Linked DNA regions of Geobacter metallireducens GS-15. The protein of the gene in region 1 binds, or shares a complex with, the protein of each later gene. Links are inferred from orthologs where the notes say so. Each region holds a gene or a part of one and is shown in the gene's direction. Other genes may lie near its edges.

Region 1 (7,869 bases):
GTCTGCAGCATGCCGGCGAAATAGGCGTCCAGCTGCCGGCGCAGCTCCGCAAAGAGGGGATGATCCTGGTCGTGCATCCGGTCTCCGGCATCCGCCGGCACGTACTTCTGATCCGTGAACCAGAGCCCGCTCAGTTCGTCCCCCTCCGCCAGCGCCACCATGTCGCCCAACGGGGTCTTGATGGTGCAGTACCGTTTCATCGTGGCTCCTCCTCGAATCCATGGCTGATGGATATTTAACCTGGCAACTATACCACAAACATTCTTGACTAAATTCCCCCGGGCCGTAAATATGGGCCGTTGATCCAAGTCTCCACTGTGTGAAAAGGTACTCCCATGGACCTTCTGAAAAATCTCAACCCGCCCCAGAAGGAGGCGGTTCTCCACGGCGAGGGGCCGCTCCTGGTTCTGGCCGGAGCCGGATCCGGCAAGACCCGGGTCATCGTCCACCGTATCGCTCACCTGATCTGCAACCTCGGCGTCCCCCCGTGGCAGATTCTGGCGGTTACCTTCACCAACAAGGCCGCCGGCGAGATGCGGGAGCGGGTGGAGCGGCTCGTGGGAGCCGGCGAGGCTCCCCTCATCGCCACCTTCCACTCCACCTGCGCCCGGTTCCTGCGCCGCGATATCCACCACCTGGGGTATGACTCCTCCTTCGCTATCTACGACGACAAGGACGCGGAAAAGCTTCTGAAGGAGGTGATCGCCGGCCTCGGCCTGGACGAGAAACGCTTCCCGGCCCGCTCCTTTGCCGCCGCCATCGACGACTGCAAGAACCGGGGCATCCCCCCCGGGGAGATCCCCACCGGCGACTACACCGGCGAGATGCTGGCCCGGGTCTACGGCGCCTACCAGGAGCGGCTGAAGAAGTGCAACGCCCTGGACTTCGGCGATCTCCTCATGCTGACGGTCCGTCTCTTAGAAGAGCACCCCGAGGTGCTGGCCCGCTACCGGGACAAATATCGCTGGATCCTTGTGGACGAGTATCAGGATACGAACCCGATTCAGTACCGGCTCGTGCGGCTTCTGGCCGGGGAGCGGCGCAACCTCTGCGTGGTGGGGGACGATGACCAGTCAATCTATCGGTGGCGGGGGGCCGACATCCGGAACATCCTCGACTTCGAGAAGGATTTTCCCGGCGTGGTCACAGTTAAGCTGGAGCAGAACTACCGTTCCACCCAAAACATCCTGGCCGCGGCCGGGGCCGTGGTGGCCAAAAACCGCGGCCGCAAGGCCAAGACCCTCTGGAGCGAGAACCCGGCCGGCGAGGCCATTGTCTACCGGCGCCTCTCCGACGAGCGGGAGGAGGCCCGCTTCGTCTGCCGGGAGGTGGAGAAGCATGTGCGGCGCGGCGGGGATCTGCGGGACGTGGCGGTCTTCTACCGGACCAACGCCCAGTCCCGGGTCATCGAGGACGCCATGGTGGCCGACGGGATTCCCTACCACATGGTGGGGGGGATGCGGTTCTACGAGCGGATGGAGGTAAAGGACATCCTCGCCTACCTGAAGGTCCTCGTGAACCCCGCCGACGAGGTGTCCCTCAAGCGGATCATCAACGTCCCGGCCCGGGGTATCGGCCACGCCACCGTGGACAAGGTGGCGGAGCTGGCATTCCGCAAGGGGATCATTCTCTACGACGCCTTCAGCGAGGCGTCCACCAGCGGACTCCTCTCCACCGGCCCCCGGGGGAAAATCGCCGGCTTCATGGCACTCATGGAGCAGTTTGCCGGCCTCGCCGGCACGGTACCCCTGTCGGAGCTCGCCTCCCGCATCATCGACGGGACCGGCTACGCCGCCAAACTGAAGGAAGAGCGGAGCGACGAGGCCCAGGACCGCCTCGACAACCTCCAGGAACTCTGTTCCGCCATGGAGGAGTTCGAGCGAACGAGCGACGAGAAGACCCTGGCCGCCTTCCTGGAGCAGGTGGCCCTCGTGTCGGATCTGGAGCGGGGCGAGGGGAAGCGGGAATCGGCCACCCTCATGACCCTCCACGCGGCCAAGGGGCTCGAATTCCCAGTGGTATTCATGATCGGAATGGAGGAGAAGCTTTTCCCACACGTCCGCTCCCTGGACGACCCCGAGGCCATGGAGGAGGAGCGGCGCCTCTGCTACGTGGGGATGACCCGGGCGAGGGAGCGGCTGATCCTCACCAACGCCCGCCGCCGGCGACTCTTCGGCCAGGACCAGGTGAACATGTCGTCCCGCTTCATCGCCGACGTTCCCCGGGATCTCCTGGATCTGGAAGACGAGTACCAGTCCTCCTTCGGCTTCGGCGCAGGACGGGGGCTGGAGCGGGAGACAACAGCCGCCGAACCGACGCGCCACAACCTGGCGAGCATCTTCGAAACGGAGATCGAGCCCGATTTCGACGACATCGAGGTGATCCCCGACGAGCCCGAGGACGGCGGCATCTGGCTCGGCATGAAGGTGCGCCACGGCAAGTTCGGCGTCGGCGTCATCCGCAAGATCGAGGGGAAGGGGGACGACCAGAAGGTGATCGTCTGGTTCAACTCCGTGGGGCCGAAGAAGCTGTTGGTGCGGTTTGCAGGGTTGGAGCGGGTTTGATCGCGGCCGTATTCAGGCCATCTTTGGCCGGTTCTCAATCGCACAATCCTCGACGTAGCGCTGCTACGCCTGCGGTTGTACTCATTCGGCCCGACCAAATCTGACCTAAATCCATCCGCGATTTGATTTTTTTGTTTGATATCACTCCCCTGCTTGCTGCAGATACTTCTTCACCGTCCGCCGGTCCAGGTTGGCCCGGCGGGCCACCTCCTCGTAGGTGTCGTGCCGCTCGTACAGGATGCGGCAGTAGCCGGCCAGAAGCCCCTGGGCATCGAGCCCCCCCGCCGCCACGTCCGCCAGGAACTGCTCCGTCACGCCGGACGGCGCCCCTTTCTCTTCCCCCCGGTAATGTCCCGTCACCAGTACCCGCCGCACCGCCTGCTCCAGCTCCCGCACGTTTCCCGGCCAGTGGTATCCCTTTCCCGTTTCCCGTTCGATGGCCTTGCGCAATAGCTGCACCTCCCGCTTCGGCGCGGTCCCGGTCAGGCGCGTGAGGATTCCCGCCACCAGCTCCCCCAGCTCGTCGGGGCATTCCTGGAGCCGCTGCCGCAGGGGTGGGATGGTGATGACGTCGGAACAGAGGCGGTAGTAGAAGTCGTCCCGGAACTCCCCCTGCTCCCGCAGGCGGGTCAGGTCCCGGTTGGTGGCGGCGATGACCCGGCCGCTGAAGCGGAGCCGCTGGTGGCTCCCCACCGGCGAGAAGCTCCGCTCCTGGAGCACCTGGAGGAGCTTCACCTGCACCGGCAGCGGCACCTCGCCGATCTCGTCCAGGAAGATGGCGCCGTGGGGGGTGCAGCGGCTGAAGACCCCCTCATGGTGATCGATGGCGCCGGTGAAGGCCCCCTTCCGGTGGCCGAAGAGCTCCGACTCCAGGACCCCCTCCGGGTACTGGGAGAGGTTCACCGCCAGGAAGTTGCGGGTGAAGCTTTCGCTGAACCGGCCGGTTTTCGGGTCGAAGGGGATGAAGCCCGACCGGCCGATGGCCGCGGCTGCGGCCCCCTTGCCGGTGCCGGTCTCCCCGAGGATGAGTACGGAGAAGTCCTCCATCCGGTCCCAGAGGTACTGGTCGAACCACCGGATGTTGTGGGTGAAGAGGGTCTGCCAGAGGTGTTCCCGCACCCGGCGCAGCGACGGGCTGGAACCGGCGAGCCCTTCCCGGATGAAGTAGAAGGCCCGCCGGAGCTGGTAGAAGAGGCCCAGGTAGCGGCGGCTTTCCGTCTCGGAGAAGCCCGCCTCCGCGAAGGCGGCCTGGAAGCCGCCGGCAAAGGGGACGGGGCAGGGGGAGTCGCCGCCGACGGCCTGCTCCCGGATCAGGCGGTCGAAGGAGTCCAGGAACCGATGAAAGAGATCGAAGAGGAGCACAGTCCGGACCGTTTCCCGGTCGGCAGCCGGCAGGCGGTGGTGGTTGCCCCGCAGTTCCCGCTGCAGGACGGCCGTCCGTTCGGCCACCCGGGCAATGATGGCGGCAAGCACTCCGCCCCGGTCACCGGCACCAGTTCCCGCCAGGAGCAGGTCCAGTTCGTCGCGGCTCTCGCCAAAGGGATTGAGGAAGGCGGCCCGGGCCACCTTGGCAAAAAAATCCCGCTCCGTCGCCAGTATTGTCTCGATAGCTTTCATACATTCGATGTATAGTTGCCATTCATAAAATGTCAATCACGATTTGCCGCTAATCAGCAGGAGCGATTGCCGTCTGACTGCAACAATCCAGAATCATTGGCAATCTCAGGCGGTAGCCGACTTGGCATGTTATCGGCAATCTTCTGAGCAGAAACCATTGTTCGGGAGGTTGCCATGTTCACCCCACTTGCCCTATTGTTGATGAGCGCCGTTGCCGCCGCCCCGGTCTTCACTGCCATGACCGTAAAGACCATCACCGACTGCCGCATGAACCACCGGAGCCGGAAATGACCGTCATCGACATTCACTGCCATGCCGCCGGCATCGGCGCCGGTGACAGCGGCTGCTTCATCTCCCCGAAGCTTCGCCGGAGCTGGAAGTACCGCTTCTACCTCAAATCCTTCGGCGTGACCAATGCGGACTTGGAGCGGGAGGGTGATAGCCTGGTGCTCCGGCGTATTTCGGAGCGGCTCACCGCTTCGTCCCAGGTCCAGCAGGCCGTGGTGCTGGCCATGGATGGCGTGGTGGACGGCAGCGGCCAGTTGGATCGGGACCGGACCGAGATGTACATTCCCAATGAGTTCCTGGCCCGGGAGTGCCGCCGCTACCCGAACCTCCTCTTCGGCGCCAGCGTCAACCCCCAGCGCCCCGACGCCTTGGAGCGCCTCGACGCCGCTGCCGCCGCCGGAGCGGTGCTCGTGAAGTGGCTCCCCTCCATCCAGGGGACCGACCCTGCGGATCGGTGCCTCGTTCCCTTCTATCGCCACCTGGCCCAGCTGGGGCTTCCGCTTCTGACCCACACCGGCCTTGAGGAGTCATTCACCCTGGCCGACAACGCCCTGGCCGACCCGGCGCGTCTCCGGCTCCCCCTGGAAGAGGGGGTGACTGTCATTGCCGCCCACTGCGCCACCAGCGGACAAAGCCACGGGGAGTCGAACCTGGCGCGCCTCCTTCCACTCTTTGCCCAATTCCCGAACCTCTACGCCGACATCTCGGCCCTCACCCAGCTGAACCGACTGGGGCACCTGGAGCGGGTCCTGGCGCACCGGGACATTCACGGCCGGCTCCTCTACGGCACCGACATGCCCCTGCCTGCCACGGGGCTCACCTCCCCCTGGTTCCACCTCCTCCGGCTCGGGCCGCTGGAGGCCCGGCGGTTGGCCGTCATCGGTAACCCCTGGGATCAGGATGTGGCCCTGAAGCTGGCCCTGGGGATGCCAGAGGAGATCCTGTTCCGGGCCGCAGGCGTACTCGGGATCGCTGACACCATCAAACACCGGAGCTTCCCATGAATACCACCGAACCGACCACCCTACCCGTCTCCTTCCGCCGCCTGAACCTGGCCCAGGCCCTGGGGGCGCTGAACGACAACCTCATCAAACTGATCATCGTCTTCTACCTCATCGGCCGCTACGGCCGGGAGGAGGCCGGCACCATTGCCGCCATGGGGAGCGCCGCCTTCGTTGCGCCGTTTCTCCTCTTCTCGGCCCTGGCCGGTTCCCTGGCCGACCGCTTTCCCAAGGGGCGGATCGTGGTGGGGGTCAAGGCGCTGGAAGTGGGGATCGCCCTCCTGGCCGTGAGTGGTCTCTTCCTGGCCTCCCCTCCACTTCTCTATGGGGCGGTCTTTCTCCTGGGTACCCACAGCGCCCTCTTCGCTCCGGCTAAGTACGGGGTGGTGCCGGAGCTGGTCCCCCGGGAGGGGCTCTCGAAAGCCAACAGCCTCTTGGAGATGGCTTCCTTTCTCGCCATCGTCGGGGGGACTGCTCTGGCCCCCTTCCTCGTGCAGCTGGCAGGGGGGCGCCACGGCGTGGCTCTTCTGGCGGGGGTGGCCATTGCCGTGGCCGGGCTTCTCATCGCCCGCACCCTCCCCCCGACACCGGCCGTGGCCCCGGACCGGGCGATTTCCTTCTTGCCGACCAGCTACTGGCGCACCCTCCGGAGCCTGAAACGCGACGGCTATCTCCTCCTGGCGGTGATCGGCGCCGCCTACTTCCTCTTTGTGAGGGCCTTCTGTCAGCTGAATCTCCTCCCCTACGGCATGAAGATCCTCGCCCTCTCCGAAGAGCAGAGCGGCTACCTCTTCCTGGCCGCTGCCATCGGCATCGGCGCCGGGTCACTCTGGGCCGGCCGGCTCTCCGGGCGCACCGTGGAGTTCGGCGTGGTCCCCATCGGGGCCGTGGGGCTCACCGTCTGCTCCTTCGTCCTGGCCATGATGCCGGCGAGCCTGTGGGCGGTCCTGGCCGTGGTGGCTCTCTTCGGCGTCAGCGCCGGCCTCTTCATCGTGCCGCTCCAGTCCTTCATTCAGCTGCGGGCACCGGCGGACCGGCGGGGGGAGGTCCTGGCCGCCTCGTCGTTCCTGAGCTGGGTCGGGGTGCTTCTGGCCTCGGGGCTCCTCTGGGTCCTCTCGGGCCCCCTGGGGTTCTCCCCCGGCAGCTGCTTCACGGTTCTCGGGGCGATCACCCTCGTCCTCACGGCCGTCACCCTCCGGGTCCTCCCCGATTTCCTCCTCCGCTTCATCGCCTTGGCGGTCATGCGGATCCGCTACCGGGTGACCACCATCGACGACCGCCACGTGCCGGTGGAAGGGGGGGCGTTGTTGGTGGCGAACCACGTCTCCTGGCTCGACGCCCTCATCCTCCTCGCCACCCAGCAGCGGCGGATCCGCTTCGTCATGGAACGGGAGATCTACAGCGCTCCCGGCCTCAAGCAGCTCTGCGCCCTCATGGGGGTGATCCCGGTTTCGTCCCGGGACGGGAAAAGGGGCCTCCTGGAGTTCATCGCCACCGCCCGCAAGGCCCTGGACGACGGCTACCTGGTCTGCATCTTCGCCGAGGGGGAGATCACCCGCACCGGCATGCTGAACCGGTTCAAGGGGGGCTTCGAGCACATCGTCAAGGGGACGAGCCACCCCATCATCCCGGTCTACATCGGCGGCGCCTGGGGGAGCGCCCTCTCCTACGCCCACGGCAGGCTCCTCTCCCGCCTCCCCTCCCTCATCCCCTACCGGGTGACGGTCCTCTTCGGCGCGCCCGTGCCGGCCGGGAGCACCCCCCACGACGTGCGCCGGGCCGTGATGGAGCTTTCCGCGGCCTGGTTCGAGGCCCGCAAGCCCCGACGCCGCGCCCTGGGGGAGCTCTTCGCCGAGACGGCCCGGGAGAACTGGCACCGCCTTGCCATGGCTGACACCGGGGGCCGGGAGCTGACTTACGGCAGGGCCCTCACCGGCGCCGTGGCCCTGGCGGCGAAGCTGAAGGACGCAACTCCCGGCCAGGAGATGGTCGGTGTCTGCCTCCCCCCCACCGTGGGGGGCGCCCTGGTGAACCTTGCCCTCACCCTGAACGGCATCGTGCCGGTGAACCTGAACTACACCGCCTCGCCGGAGGGTATCCGCTCGGCCTTGGCCCAGTGCGCCATTACGACCACCATCACCTCCCGCGTCTTCCTGGAGAAGCTCGGCACCCTGCCGGAATTTCCCGGTGTCCTCTACGTGGAGGACCTCCTCGCCGGCCTCACCGACGGCGACAAGCGCCGGGCGTTTCTCACGGCCCGCTTCCTCCCGCTTCGCACCTTCGCCCGCCCCGCCGGGTTCGATGCCGACCGCCTCGCCACGGTGATCTTTTCCTCCGGGAGCACCGGGGAGCCCAAGGGGGTCATGCTCTCCCACCACAACATCCTCTCCAACCTGGAG
Region 2 (6,552 bases), 3.5 Mb from region 1 along the record:
ATTCAAGAAGGACTACGATGCCGCCGAACAAGAGTACAAAAAGGCGGTGGAACTGAAGGGGGATCACGCCAAGAGTCTCAATGCCCTGGGACGGATCTACCTGAAGACGGGAAAGATCTCCGAAGCAAAAGGAGCTCTGGAAGCAGCCAAGAAAGCCGACCCGGGAATGGAAGAAACAGCCGTCCTTCTGAGCAACATCAAAGAAGAACTTTCTCCCGAACCACCCCGCTACAGCAAGAAAGGGCGCAAAGGAAAAGCTTCGAAAGAGGCAAAAAAATCCCGGGCATCAAAGAAGAAATCATCGAAGAAGGGCGCTAAGGCCACTTCCAAGAAATCATCCACTAAATCCGGAGGCAAGGCCAAAAAAGCCAAGAAGAGCCACTAGGAGCCTGCCCGCTCACCACGGATCGATTCGTCAGAAATATCCTCTTATTGATAACAAGAAGGGCCGGCATTGCCGGCCCTTCGCCCATCGGAGACCTTTGCCCTATTTCGAAGGGTCGTCCTTTTTCTCCGGCTTTATCTCGATTTCATCCTTTCCATCCGATGCCTTCTTGAAGTTCCGGATGCTCTTGCCGAGGGCGCCGCCGATCTCGGGGAGCCTCCCGGCGCCGAAGACCACCAGGACAATGACGAGAATAACTATCAGCTCGGGCATGCCGATTCCAAACATACTGGACCTCCTTCTGCTCTGAACGGTACGAAAAAGTATTACATCTGGGTCCTTAAAAATCAAGAGCTCATCCTTCATCGGCACCCAACGGTCTCCCTCGCCCTCTTCAATATTTTCCTGTATTTTATGATTGACTGCCGATAGAATTAACCTCGACATCTCAAAATCAGCAGCACATTTTATTTATACTCTTCAACTATCCTTTCCCTCTATGGTATATATTGTCTAACTTGTCGGCAACGCTAGATGCAAGGGCCTTCCATGACCAACAGACACATTCTCCTTGTTGAAGACAACCCCGACGACGAAGTACTGACGCTTCGCGCACTCCGCAAGCACAACATCGCCTCCGAAATAACCGTGGCACGGGATGGGGTTGAGGCCCTCGATTTTCTGTTCGGCACCGGCACCCACGGCGGACGCGACACGACCACCATGCCCTGCCTGGTCCTGCTTGACCTGAAACTCCCCAAGGTGGACGGACTCGAAGTCCTGCGCAGAATCAGAAGCGACGAACGGACAAAGCTCCTTCCGGTGGTGGTCTTCACCTCCTCCAACGAGGAGCAGGACATCCTTGAGTGCCATACCCTGGGGGCCAACAGCTACATCCGCAAGCCGGTCGATTTCAACCACCTGAGTGAGGCGCTCCGCCTCATCGGCACCTACTGGCTCACCATGAACCTGACCCCGAAGCTCTCCAACGCCGCAAGGTAGTCGCAACCCGCGGCAATCTGTGGCTCCGCTACCGCTTCCTTCCGAAACATTCGCATAACTCCGGATTTCGTGCGTCCTTTTCCCCGATGCAAACGCGACCCGTCCATGGTACTATCCCCCCATGGACCGTTATACCCTGGTAAGTGACTATACTCCCCGCGGAGACCAACCGAGGGCCATCGAGGAACTCAGCGAGGGAATCCTCCGGGGCGACCGGCACCAGGTTCTCCTGGGGGTCACCGGCTCGGGGAAGACCTTCACCATGGCGAACGTCATCGCCGCCACCAACCGTCCCGCCCTGGTCCTGGCCCCCAACAAGACCCTGGCTGCGCAACTCTACGGCGAATTCAAGGAGCTCTTCCCCCACAACGCCGTGGAGTACTTCGTCTCCTACTACGACTACTATCAGCCCGAAGCCTACATCCCCACCACGGACACCTTCATCGAGAAGGACTCCTCCATCAACGACGAGATCGACAAACTGCGCCACGCGGCCACCCGCAGCCTCCTGACCCGGCAGGACGTGATCATCGTGGCCTCGGTGTCGTGCATCTACGGCATCGGCTCCCCGGCCGAGTATCAGGCAATGCACATCTTCTTTCACGAGGGAGAGGAGTACGGGCGGGACACCCTGCTGCGCAAGCTCGTGGAGATCCAGTACGAGCGTAACGACATTGATTTCCATCGGGGAACCTTCCGGGTGCGTGGGGACATCGTGGAGATCTTTCCGGCCCACGAGGACGAGAAGGCGCTGCGGATCGAATTCTTCGGCGACGCGGTGGAGGCCATCAGCGAGATCGATCCCCTGCGGGGGGTGGCGCACCAGCGGCTTGCCAAATGCGCCGTCTATCCTGCGTCCCACTACGTGGCCACCCGGGAAACCCTTGAGCGGGCAATCGAAGAAATCAGAGTAGCCCTGCGGGAGCGAATCCAGTGGTTCCGGGAACGTAACATGCTCGTGGAGGCCCAGCGGCTCGAGCAGCGCACCATGTTCGACCTGGAAATGATGGAAGAGATGGGGTTCTGCCAGGGAATCGAAAACTACTCCCGCCACTTTGACGGCCGGGCGCCGGGGGAGCCCCCCTACACACTCCTCGATTATTTCCCGAAGGACTTCCTCCTCTTCGTGGACGAGTCTCACATCACCGTCTCCCAGGTGGGAGGGATGTACCGGGGGGACCGAAGCCGCAAGGAGACCCTGGTGAATTACGGGTTCCGCCTCCCGTCGGCCCTGGACAACCGCCCCCTCACCTTCCAGGAGTTCACTGCCCGGCTCAACCAGACGATCTACGTCTCCGCCACCCCCGCCGACTACGAATTGCAGCAGGCCGGCGGCGTGGTGGTGGAACAGGTGATCCGCCCCACCGGCCTCCTGGACCCGGTCATTGAGGTGAGGCCTGCCGCAGGCCAGGTGGACGACCTCCTCCACGAAGTCCGGGAGACCGTGGCCCGGGGCGAGCGGGTGCTGGTCACCACCCTCACCAAGCGGATGGCCGAGGAACTGACCGACTACTACCGGGACCTGGGGGTACGGGTGCGGTACCTCCACTCGGATATCGACACCATCCAGCGGATGCAGATCATCCGGGACCTGCGCCTCGGCGAGTTCGACGTGCTCGTGGGGATCAACCTCCTGCGGGAGGGGCTCGACATCCCCGAGGTTTCGCTGGTGGCGATCCTCGATGCCGACAAGGAGGGATTCCTCCGCTCAGCCCGGTCCCTGATCCAGACCTGTGGCCGGGCCGCCCGCAATGTCAATGGCCGGGTCACCATGTACGCCGACGCGGTAACCGGCTCCATGGAGGCATGCATCGAAGAGACCGCACGGCGCCGGACGATCCAGGAGGCTTTCAACACCGAGCACAACATCACCCCCCGGACGGTGAAAAAGGGGCTCCGCACCATACTCGAATCCATCGAGGAGCGGGACTACTACACCATTCCCCTTGCGGCCGAGCCTCAAGAAGAATACGTTCCTGCCGATGAGATTCCTAAGCTGGTGAAGCGCCTCCGCAAGGAGATGCTTGCCTCTGCCAAGAACCTGGAATTCGAGAAGGCGGCCGAACTCCGTGACCGGATCAAGAACCTGGAGGAGCGGCACCTTCAGCTCCACCCCTGAAATGCCGGAGAACGTCATGAAACCACCATCAGTACTGCTCGTCGACGATGAACGCTTTTTTCTCTCCGTGCAGCGGGACTTTCTCAAGGGCTCCCCGATCGCCGTCCTCTCCGCCTCGGGGGGAGAGGAGGCCCTGAGAATCGCCCGGGAGCAGCGGCCCGACCTGATCTACCTCGACTGCCGGATGCCGGAGATGGACGGCGTCGCCTGCTGTACGATCCTCAAGGGAGACCGGGAACTGCGCACCATTCCCGTTCTGATGATGGTGCCGGAGGGTAAGGAGAAGGACCGGGAGCGGTGCCTTGCAGCGGGGTGCGACGGGATCATCGCGAAGCCCATCGACCGGCGGGAGTTCCTCGAAGCGGGGCGGCGATTCGTCCCCGAGGTGGAGCGTCGCCACCAGCGGATCCGGTGCGGGTCCCTGGCCGTCTTCCGCAGGGGGAACGAAAGCTTCCACGGCTCCATCGAGGACATCAGCTTCAGCGGTGTCTATGTGGGTGCGCGGTGCGACGTGAAAATGGAGGACCGGATCCGGCTCGGTTTCTTTCTCCCGGGGAGCGATCTCATCGAGACCGACGCCCGGGTAGCGTGGGTCAACCAAGGACACCGCCGGATCAAGTCGGGCCTCCCCGAAGGGTTCGGGGTCGAGTTCGTCGGCATCGCAGCCAAGGCCGCCGACCAGGTGAAACGGTACATTGCCGCTTACGTTCCTCGTTAGGGATCAGCCCATGCATATCAACGCTCCGTCGCCCCCCTCGAAAAGCTCTCCCTACGCACGCTACGTCCTGGCCCTCCTTCTGGGGGTCAACCTTCTCAACTACATCGACCGCCAGGTCCTCTATGCCGTCTTTCCCCTCATCCAGCACGATTTCAGCCTCTCCGACACCGCCCTGGGGCTTCTGGGAAGCGGCTTCATGGTCACCTACATGGTATCGGCTCCCCTCTTCGGGTGGCTCGGCGACCGCTGGAGCCGGACCAGGCTCGCCGCGGCGGGCCTCGGGATCTGGAGCGTCGCCACCGCCGCCGCGGGCCTTGCCCCCACCTATCCGGCACTGTTGACTGCCCGCACCACGGTCGGGGTCGGTGAAGCGAGCTTCGGCACCGTCTCCCCCGGTCTCCTGGCCGAATTTTTCGACCGGGAGCGTCGAGGGCGCATCCTCTCCTACTTCTACCTGGCGATTCCCGTCGGGAGCGCCCTCGGCTATCTCCTGGGAGGGGTCATCGGCCAGCAATGGGGATGGCATGCCGCGTTCATGATGGTGGGCCTGCCGGGGCTTCTCCTCGTCCTCCCGGTCTGGCTCATGCGGGAACCGCCCCGCAGCGCCGATGCAGCACTAGAGCAGAACGATAACCCGGACAACGGCGGCTACCGCGCCCTGTTCCGGAACCGCTCCTTCATCGCCAACACCCTGGCCATGGCAGCCATGACCTTCGCCCTGGGGGGGCTCGCCCAGTGGATACCCACCTTCCTCTACCGGGAGCACGGCCTCAGCGTGTCCACCGGTAACACCCTGTTCGGGGGGCTCACCGTGGTGACCGGCATCTGCGGCACCCTCACCGGCGGATGGCTCGGCGACCGCCTCCAGCGCCGCACCCCCAAGGGATACCTCCTGGTCTCGGGCTGGGGGTTCCTCCTGGGGACGCCGGCGGCGGCCTACGCCATCCTGACCCCTTCCCTCAACCACTGCCTGGGAGGGATGTTCCTGGCCGAGTTTTTCCTCTTCCTCAACACCGGCCCCCTCAACACCGTCATCGTCAACGTTACCCGCCCGGCCGTCCGCGCCATGGCCTTCGCCGTGAACATCTTCTTCATCCATGCCCTGGGGGACGCAATCTCCCCCACCATCCTCGGCCGGCTCTCGGACATCTGGGGACTCCGCACTGCCCTCCTCTCCACCCCTGTCGCCATCCTCGTTGCGGCTCTCTTTGCCTTCGTTTGCTGCCACAGCATCGAAGGGGACATGGCAAAGGCTGAGTAGCCTCTGGCATCGCCAATCCCCTTCCGTTCCCCCCTGAACTATGCTAATGAAAGGGTTATTTTCCAATCCAGGAGTCAGTCAATGAAAAAGGACATCCTCGAAAAGGGGGCAATCGTCCAGCGGGACCGGGAAACCTACGCCATCGCCCCCCACATCCCCGGCGGCATCACCGATACCGCCACCCTCCGCAAGATCTGCGACGTGGCCGACCGCTACGGCGTCAAGGAACTGAAACTCACGTCGGCCCAGCGCATCGCCCTCATGGGGGTGAAGGAAGAGGACCTGGACACCATCTGGAGCGACCTGGACCAGCAACCAGGGGCGGCCATCGGCCTCTGCGTCAGGAGCGTCAAGATCTGCCCCGGCACCACCTGGTGCAAGCGGGGGGTGCAGGATTCAGTGGCCCTCGGCCTCAAGATCGACACCATCTACCACGCCATGAAGCTTCCCAACAAGATGAAGATGGGGATTTCGGGGTGCATGGTCAACTGCGCCGAAACGCTGCTGAAGGACATCGGGGTGGTGGGGACGCCGAAAGGGTGGCGGATCTACGTGGGGGGAAACGCCGGCGCCCGGCCCCGCATCGGGGAGGTATTCACCGATACCGCTCCTGACGATGACGAGGTTCTGGCTGTTGTTGCACGGATCGTCGACTACTACAAAGGCTCCGGAAGCGAGCAGAGGCTGGGGCGGATCGTGGAGCAGATGGGGATCGAGACGTTCCGGCAGGCAGTTCTCGGCACCTGACGGAACACCCCTCAGAACAGCTCCAGTTGCTCCCCCTTCTTCCCCGTGCGCACGGTATCCTGAACGGCGCGGCTGACAAGCCGCGCCGGAATCTCCTCCACGAACCGGGAAAGGGGGCGCTCCCCCGGGCCGCACCAGGGATGCTCCCGGGAGGCGGTCAGGATAAGCGCCTCCTTGGCCCGCGTCATCCCCACGTAGAAGAGCCTCCGTTCCTCCTCCAGATCGGCATCGCGCCAGAGGGTGCAGGGGAGAAGCCCCTCCTCGCACCCGGCCAGGAAGACCACCGGGAACTCCAGCCCCTTGGCGGCATGGATCGTCAT

What was found. The genes of interacting proteins can lie anywhere in the genome.
Region 2: the proteins of GMET_RS00445 (region 1) and uvrB are in contact, whole or in part, in a crystal structure (PDB 7EGT), measured with the Thermus thermophilus proteins. The link is inferred for Geobacter metallireducens GS-15 from one-to-one orthologs. Residues at the interface, in WP_096412145.1 of Thermus thermophilus: His654, Arg656, Phe657, Gln666, Asp668, Glu669, Lys680, Arg681, Leu682, Ser683, Lys685, Tyr686, Ala687; in WP_096411307.1 of Thermus thermophilus: Glu23, Leu25, Arg26, Asp27, Gly28, Glu29, Arg30, Phe31, Arg55, Glu326, Asp327, Phe328, Glu379, Ser382, Gln383, His398, Gly400, Arg401.

Annotation. Positions count from the first base shown.
Region 1 is NC_007517.1:106,913-114,781, reverse strand. Bases 1-2,949 are described here. They hold GMET_RS00445 (ATP-dependent helicase), read left to right. Parts: upstream 1-335; coding sequence 336-2,564; downstream 2,565-2,949. Other genes in these bases: GMET_RS00440 (sigma 54-interacting transcriptional regulator), read right to left, coding at 2,706-2,949; GMET_RS00450 (methylated-DNA--[protein]-cysteine S-methyltransferase), read right to left, coding at 1-200. Outside these bases: more of GMET_RS00440, read right to left, coding at 2,950-4,181; GMET_RS00435 (amidohydrolase family protein), read left to right, coding at 4,469-5,473; GMET_RS00430 (acyl-[ACP]--phospholipid O-acyltransferase), read left to right, coding at 5,470-7,869. UniProt on the Escherichia coli protein: A helicase with DNA-dependent ATPase activity. Unwinds DNA duplexes with 3'-5' polarity. Translocates on single-stranded DNA with 3'-5' polarity. Initiates unwinding more efficiently from a nicked substrate than double-stranded DNA.
Region 2 is NC_007517.1:3,616,917-3,623,468, forward strand. What follows is about bases 1,076-4,007. They hold uvrB (excinuclease ABC subunit UvrB), read left to right. Parts: upstream 1,076-1,508; coding sequence 1,509-3,506; downstream 3,507-4,007. Other genes in these bases: GMET_RS16125 (response regulator), read left to right, coding at 1,076-1,387; GMET_RS16135 (response regulator), read left to right, coding at 3,523-4,007. Outside these bases: GMET_RS16115 (tetratricopeptide repeat protein), read left to right, coding at 1-385; GMET_RS16120 (twin-arginine translocase TatA/TatE family subunit), read right to left, coding at 488-673; more of GMET_RS16125, read left to right, coding at 935-1,075; more of GMET_RS16135, read left to right, coding at 4,008-4,224; GMET_RS16140 (spinster family MFS transporter), read left to right, coding at 4,235-5,485; GMET_RS16145 (NAD(P)/FAD-dependent oxidoreductase), read left to right, coding at 5,567-6,232; GMET_RS16150 (UvrD-helicase domain-containing protein), read right to left, coding at 6,244-6,552. UniProt on the Escherichia coli protein: The UvrABC repair system catalyzes the recognition and processing of DNA lesions. A damage recognition complex composed of 2 UvrA and 2 UvrB subunits scans DNA for abnormalities.